2 regions of the Asticcacaulis sp. P2_B1 genome follow, and region 2 is predicted to be linked to the other one. Evidence: riboswitches for the same ligand, from Rfam matches in the RefSeq annotation. Region 2 holds a riboswitch; the other holds the start of a gene.
The links. A riboswitch is a leader RNA that binds a small molecule or an ion and turns the genes downstream of it on or off. The one in region 2 is predicted to bind cobalamin.

Region 1 (3,799 bases), on a different contig from region 2:
GGGCGATACCGCTATCGGCGCTTTCATCGCGGCAAAAAAAGCCGCAGGAGAGTTGGAGCTCCTGCGGCTGGTCTGATATGAAATCGTTCTGAAAGAACGCTGTCACCTTACTCAGACAATTTCCTGACCGCACCCCCCATTTAGGGGATAGGTCTAAAATAAACGTACCTGGATACCCAACCACAGGCGCCGGCCGGTCTGGCCGTAATCGGCGGCCGTCTCATACCGCGTGTCGCCGGCGTTTTCGACACGGCCATAAAGACTGAACCGGTCATTCAACGCATAATTGGCGCGAAGATCGGCCAGGGTATAGGCGTCCAGCTGCCGGCCGTTATAGACGTCGTCGAAGGCCTCGCCGGCATGACGGACGCCCAGGCCGAGGGTTAGCCGATCCGTCGCGTCCCAACTCAGGTCGGCACTGCCCAGCTGTTCCGGCGTCCGCGGCAGACGGTTGCCGGCAAAGCCCGTCGATTGGTTGCGCGTGCCCAAGAAGGTATAGTTCGCCTTCAAATGCAGGCTGGCGGTCAGGTCCTGGGTCAGACCCAGTTCCAGCCCGATGGCGCGGGTGCGGTCGATATTGGCGTAACAGCCGAAGATCTGCGACGCCGTGCAATGACTGGCGTCCGGCGACACGAAATCGATCTGGTCGCGGACATGACGCTCGAACACGGTCGCCGTCACGACGCCGTTGCCGAAGGTGTAATCGACGCCGGCATCGATGCTGACGGCCTTCTCGACCTTCAGGCTGTCCGTGCCGTAGAAGCTGTAAAGCTGATACAGGCTGGGCGCCTTGACGCCGGTACCGGCGCTGGCATGCAGACGCCAATGCTCAGCGACGGGTGCGCTCAGGGACACTTGGGCGATATCGAGTCCACCGAAGCTGGAGGCATCGTCGTGACGGGCGCTTAAGCTGGCCGCCACCGGACCGAAGTCGCGGGTCACCTGGCCATAGATGCTGGCCAGGGTGGCCGAGGCTCGGCTGTCGCCCGACATGCTGTCGCGTTCATAGGCCAAGCCGCCCAGCAGGCGCGTGGCGCCGAAGCTATACGAGGCATGGTAATCGGCCGATTGGATATGGCCGCGGGCGCTGAAGCTCGGTGTGCCGCCTTCGTAGAAATCGTCGCGTTGGGTATCGGTTTCAGCCAGGGACAGGCTTTGTTCGCCTGCACTGTAGCGGTTGGTCAAACCAACGGCCGCGATGGTCGTGTCGGTCTTGCCGAAGTCGCCGGTGTCGCCGAAATTATAGAAAGGCGGGACGTAGCCGTCATAGTCGTTGCGGCTGTGGGTCTTGCTGGCGAAGGCGTGCAGGGTGGTGGCGCCCAGGTCGTAGGCCAGGCGGCCGCGGAGGGAGGTTTGGGCAAAGCCGTCCTTTTCCGTGCCGCCGGCGAAGGCCGAAACGCCGTCGTCATTATAGGCGCTGCCGGCCAGGCCCCAGGTCAGGCCGCCGCGCTTGCCGCCAATATCGGCACGTGCCGAGCCGTAGCGATCGAAGCCTTCGAGGGCAAAGCCGCCTTCCAGCGGCCGGCTGGGCGTATGGCTGGTGATGCTGATCACGCCGCCCAGGGCGCCCGAACCCCAAAGGGTCGACAGCGGTCCGCGCAGGACTTCGATGCGATCGGCGTCGCCCGTGGTCAAAAGGCCGAGATTGGTGCCGCCGCCGACCTGGGACGGGTCGTTGAGGCGGATGCCGTCGAGCAGATAAAGGGTATGGTCGGCGCCGGCGCCGCGGATCGAGGCAGCAGCGGCTTCACCCGGTCCGCCATTGTGCGCCACGGTCAGGTCGGTCGTATGCGTGAGCAGGTCGGCGATGAACAGGGATTGATAGGATTTGATGTCGGCGGCGGTCAGGACATCGACCGGCTGGCCGAGTTTTGACACCGGTAGGCTCTCGCGGGTGACGGTGACGACGACTTCGGTGGTCTGTTCGGCGTGGAGGCAGGCGGGAAAGGCCAGCAGGGAGGCGGTGAGGAGGAGGGCGGGTTTCAACACGGAAACGGCCTTTCGGTCAGGGACGAAAGCCGGGCGGACACGAAGGTTCGCAGCCGCCAGGCTGACAAAACATCGTCTCTCGAGTTGATTGACGCCGCACCCAATCCTGGCATCCGGCTTCATTCCCCGCTCGCGCTGCACTTCCCGGCTACGCAAAGGACGACAGCCAAGGCAGGTTTCCTGACTCGCGTCTCGAACGCTTGAACTGCAGTCTTCCCCGCTTGCACGAGTGACATAGGGCAGCAAAGCTCGGCGCTTACAGTTGCGGGGACAGTCCGGGAGTTACACCCGGTTCCCTATTATCTTCCCGTAAGGGAAGCACCATTGGCACAGGTCGGTGACTAATGGCAGACGCCTATGCCGTCAAGCCATCCGTTACGAATTGATCCGAACGACCGAGATAACCTTGGTGAACAGGGCGTTCATGGCATCGGAAATGCCTTGGCTGGGGCTGACCTCGAAATAGAATCCGGGCGAGGCGCAGGCTTCCATTTGGGCGGCGATTTGATCGGTACCCGATTTGGGCGGTACATAGCCGGCAACATGCTGGTCATAGAACTTGTCTTTGCCCGCAAGCGACAGGTACGTCGTATATAGCACGGCAATTTTGACACCGCGCGCCTTCATGGCTTTACACTGCGTCGTATCCAGGGGCGTAATGCTGCGGCAAGGATTGCCGTCGTTACGTGAACAATCATAGCCGTCATTGACACCATCCGAGACAAAAAACAGGACCTGCTGTGGTTTGCCGGACGAGGTGCCATCCCCGGACGCAGGAATAATAATGTTCATTCCCGTCAACATCGACTTGAAATTGGTTTGCCGGTCGTTGTTATAATTTTGATAGGGCACGGTCATCAGATCGATGGTCGCCGCTTTGGTTGCTGATCCGTCAAGGTCGCTGGTCAGCGCACTTACCAGATAGGGCACAGGGTTTTGCTGGTCGATCGTCTCCGCGGACAGCCCGAAATCATAGATCGCCATCCGGTACTGTCCGGCCAGGCTTTCGGTTTTCTTCGCCGTCGTCATCAGGTTTTGTGTCGCCTGGCGCACAACGTCGATTCGCAACGTGACGCCCAAGGTTTTGGCCAAGGTATAGCGTTCCGGGGTAGTCGCAGGATGGGCGCCGCTGAACGGCCCGGTTTCATGGCAAGCGAAGGCACAACTTTTTTCCTTGCCCGGGGAATTGGCTGTAGCGGCTACCAATTTATCGATATCGGCATAGGTTGCCCCAAGACCCATGGAGGGGCTGTTGTCGAGCAACAGATAAAAATCGATATAGGGCGGGACGGTCGCCGACGAGGTCGACTTCACATTGACCGGCAATGTACTCAGGCCGATCAGGCCCAGCATATAGGTCTTGTAGGTGCCGGTGACCGTGACGACCGAGGTCATGGTAGTGTCGACCTTGGTGACCTTGGCCGTTACCTTGATGTTCGACACGTCGGCCATCTTTTGCTGGTTGGCGGCGAAAATGGTCTGAGCCTTGGTGGCGCCGATCGGGATATCGCCACTGGTCATCGACAGGCCGGCCTTGAAGGCGGGGGAATTGACGGCGATCGAGCCGACGCTGGCGACATCGGCCGCGTCCTGGAGCTCGGCTCGGGCCTGGGTGACACGGCTGAAATCGATGGCGCCGCCGACGGCAATAAAGATCGCCGGGATGGCCAGGGCGAACATCATGACGGTGTTACCCGCGCGGTTTCGCCAAAATCTCTTCAAGTTTTGCAGCACCTGGTCGCCCCAACCTTATGTCAAGGCCGACAGGATCGCACAAATTACTTAAGGAGTTTTGAGCGCCGACAAGGTT
Region 2 (3,799 bases):
TACGATTTCACTGAGGTCTATGCGGGCGTCGTGGGCGAACATATCAGTCTCAGGCTGTCCTATGCGCCGCATTATTTCGGCCGGAATTGGGATAACCTCTATGTCGATCTCAGCGGCGGGCGCAGACTGTCGACCCATTGGCGCGCCTTCGCCCATGCCGGGGTGGCGACGCCGCTCAATGGTCCCTTTCGCGAAGAGCGATATGACTTCAGCGCGGGTGTCGCGGTCAGCGTGCGCACCTACGAGATCGAGATGGCGTTGACGCGGACCAATCCGGTGCCGGATTATCCGGACCGGCCGATCGACAACGGTGACGGCCTGCTGGTAACGGCGACGGCGTTTTTTTGAGGTATGTGAACCCGATCCCTGGGCGGCGGTATTTATCCGCCGGAGGCTGAGATGAAGCGACTGGCGATCTTGATAGCGATGATGATGGTCTGGGCGGGGGCAGCCTGTGCCCAGGACGCAGCGGGCGTCTACCGCTTGGCCGAAGCGGCCACGTCTGTGACCTTCACGACCGGCGCGTTCGGGGTCGCCCATACAACCGGCCGCGTCGCCGGTGTCGACGGCACCCTGACCTTCGATCCTGGCCATCCCGACGACAGCGCCGTGGATGTTACGCTCGACATGACGACCCTCAGCACCGGGGTCGGCATGTTCGACGAGCAATTGCAGGGCGAAGATTATTTCGACACCGCGCATTACCCCAGCGCCTCGTTTCGCAGCACACGCATCGAGATGACCGGCGAGAAGATAGCCAATGTCACGGGCGACATGACTTTGCACGGCGTCACACGCACAGTCATCCTGACGGTCGTCTTTGACCAAGAGGGCGGCACGGGTATGGAATTTACCGCCACGGCGCGCATCCACCGCCGTGATTTCGGCATCGACAAGTTCCAGCTTTTCATCAGCGACGATATCGACCTGCATATCCGCGCCGAGGTGCATCCATAGCATATAATCATATAAAGATATCTTTATATCTTTATTGACTCTCAAAAATGCCGCGCCTATAAAGCGATGGTCGTGGTTCCGCGCACCGGGTTTTGGTGGGCGGCTAAGAGGGAAGCCGGTGTGACGCCGGCGCTGCCCCCGCAACTGTAGACGGTAAGCCTTCGTTCAAGCGTGCCATTGGAGGCGACTCCGAGAAGGCGGACGGAGGCTTTGACCCGTGAGCCAGGAGACCTGCCATCGACCTCATATCCATGCCGGGCGGGGCGCCGCGGCCATGCGTAAGCCTTCCGGCCGCCTTCTGCCGGATAGCGGCCGCGTGTCTCTGAACCCCGCCTTCTTTTTCGGGGCTAGCCTTGTCAAATTTGTCTCTGCCTGTTGCCACCTTGGGAACGCCGCGTATCGGCCTCAAGCGTGAACTGAAATTCGCCCTCGAAAGCTATTGGTCGGGCAAGTCCGACGAAGCGATGCTGCGTCAGACGGCCCGCGACCTGCGCGCCCGCAACTGGGCGCGGCAAGAGGCGCACGATGTTACCATCATCCCGTCCAACGACTTTTCGCTGTATGATCAGGTTTTGGATACCAGCGTCATGGTCGGCGCCATTCCTGATATCTACGGCTGGACCGGCGGCGAGGTATCGCTTGATACCTATTTTGCGATGGCGCGGGGCTCTCAGGCCGATGTCCATAACGAAGCCTGTGACCACGGCTGTACTCGGCACCACGGCCATGGCGTACAAGCGCAGGAAATGACCAAGTGGTTCGACACCAATTATCACTACATGGTGCCGGAGTTTTCACGCGATCAGACCTTCAAGCTATCGTCAGTGAAGCCCGTCGAGGAATTCCTTGAGGCCAAGGCCCTGGGTTATCATACGCGGCCGGTCCTGGTCGGGCCGGTGACCTATCTCCGCCTCGGCAAAAGCCGCGAAGCCGGTTTCGAGCCGGTATCGCTGATCGATGCCCTGATCCCCGTCTATGTCGATATCCTGAAACGCTTGGCGGCGGCCGGCGCCGACTGGGTGCAAATCGACGAGCCGGTGTTGGCGCTCGACGCCGATGTCGCGACAGCCGCCGCGCTGAGCAAGGCCTATGCCCGGTTCGCGACGGAGGTGCCGGAGATCAAGATACTGGTGGCCAGCTATTTCGGCGGGCTGGGCGATAATCTCGATGTGGCGGCCGCCTTGCCGGTGGCCGGCCTGCATATCGACCTGGTCCGTGCCCCGGAACAATTGGACACCGTTGTGGCCAAGGCGCCAAAAGACTTGGTCCTGTCTCTGGGGGGCATCGATGGCCGCAATATCTGGCGAGCCGACCTGCGCGCAGTACTCGATCGTCTGGATCCGGTAATTACCGCCCATGGCCGCCACAGGTTCCAAATCGCGCCTTCATGCTCCCTGCTGCACACGCCGATCGATCTCGACCTGGAAACCGAGCTCGATCCGGATGTGAAATCCTGGCTGGCTTTTTCGCTGCAAAAAATGACGGAACTGGCCGTCGTCGCCAGGGGATTGGGCGAGGGGAGAGAGACCGTCAAGGCGCAACTGGATGCCTCGGTTTCGGCCGCCGTCCTGCGCAAGGTATCGCCCAAGGTCCACAATCCCGAGGTTACCGCCCGTCTGGCCGGGATTACCGAAGCGCACGCCCATCGCCTAAGCCCGTTCAAGGTGCGTGCGGAGATTCAGCGCGGGCGCTTCGCTCTGCCGGCTTTTCCGACCACGACGATCGGGTCGTTTCCGCAAACCGCCGAGGTGCGCCAGGCACGTTCGGCCCACGCCAAGGGGCAACTGACGCCGGCGCAATATGACGCCTTCCTGAAGGACGAAACGGTACGCGCCATCCGCTGGCAGGAGGAGATCGGTCTCGATGTGCTGGTTCACGGCGAGTTCGAACGCAATGACATGGTGCAATATTTCGGCGAGCAGCTGGCCGGGTTTGCCTTTACCAAACATGGTTGGGTGCAATCCTACGGTTCGCGCTGCGTACGGCCGCCTGTTCTGTTCGGTGATGTCCATCGTCCGAACGCCATGACCGTGGCGTGGTGGCAATATGCGCAATCCCTGACGGAAAAACCGGTCAAGGGCATGTTGACCGGTCCGGTGACCATCTTGAACTGGTCGTTCGTGCGCGATGATGTGCCGCGGTCGCTGGCCTGCCGGCAGATTGCCCTGGCTATCCGCGACGAGGTGCAGGATTTGGAAGCCGCCGGCGCGGCCATGATCCAGATCGACGAGGCGGCTTTGCGTGAAGGTTTGCCTCTGCATCACGGCGATTGGCAGGCCTATCTCGATTGGGCGGTCGAAGCCTTCCGGCTATGCGCTTCGGGCGTGGCGGATCAAACCCAGATCCACACCCATATGTGCTATTCGGAATTCAACGACATCCTGCCCGCCATTGCCGCCATGGATGCCGATGTCATCTCCATCGAGACGTCGCGTTCGAAGATGGAGTTGCTCGATGTTTTCAAGACGCAGGACTATCCCAATGACATCGGCCCGGGCGTCTATGACATCCATTCGCCGCGCGTACCCGACGTTGCCGATATGGTCGATTTGCTGTCACTGGCGCGCCAGCGTTTGTCCGACGATCAGTTGTGGATCAATCCCGACTGCGGTTTGAAAACGCGCAAATGGGAGGATGTGAAACCGGCCCTGGTCAATATGGTCGCCGCCGCGCGCGAACTGCGGGGAAGGGCACGAGTTGAATGAACCCCGCGATATGCCGTATACTCTACCGGGTTATGGGTCCAGGGGCTGTGCCCCTGGTGGACGCGACAGGGATTGAACCTGTGACCCTTCGCGTGTGAAGCGAATGCTCTCCCGCTGAGCTACGCGTCCGATCCAGT

Region 1: another riboswitch for cobalamin. It lies ahead of AC1DX3_RS13870 (TonB-dependent receptor plug domain-containing protein); the one in region 2 lies ahead of metE (5-methyltetrahydropteroyltriglutamate--homocysteine S-methyltransferase).

Annotation. Positions count from the first base shown of each region.
Region 1 covers NZ_JBFUDD010000005.1:102,748-106,546, forward strand. The annotation lists gene AC1DX3_RS13870 (TonB-dependent receptor plug domain-containing protein) at 154-1,989, opposite strand; cobalamin riboswitch at 2,143-2,330, opposite strand; gene AC1DX3_RS13875 (TadE/TadG family type IV pilus assembly protein) at 2,365-3,672, opposite strand.
Region 2 covers NZ_JBFUDD010000001.1:737,108-740,906, reverse strand. The annotation lists gene AC1DX3_RS03555 (TorF family putative porin) at 1-348, shown strand, start outside; gene AC1DX3_RS03550 (YceI family protein) at 400-957, shown strand; cobalamin riboswitch at 1,014-1,210, shown strand; gene metE (5-methyltetrahydropteroyltriglutamate--homocysteine S-methyltransferase) at 1,320-3,662, shown strand; tRNA gene AC1DX3_RS03540 (tRNA-Val) at 3,717-3,791, opposite strand.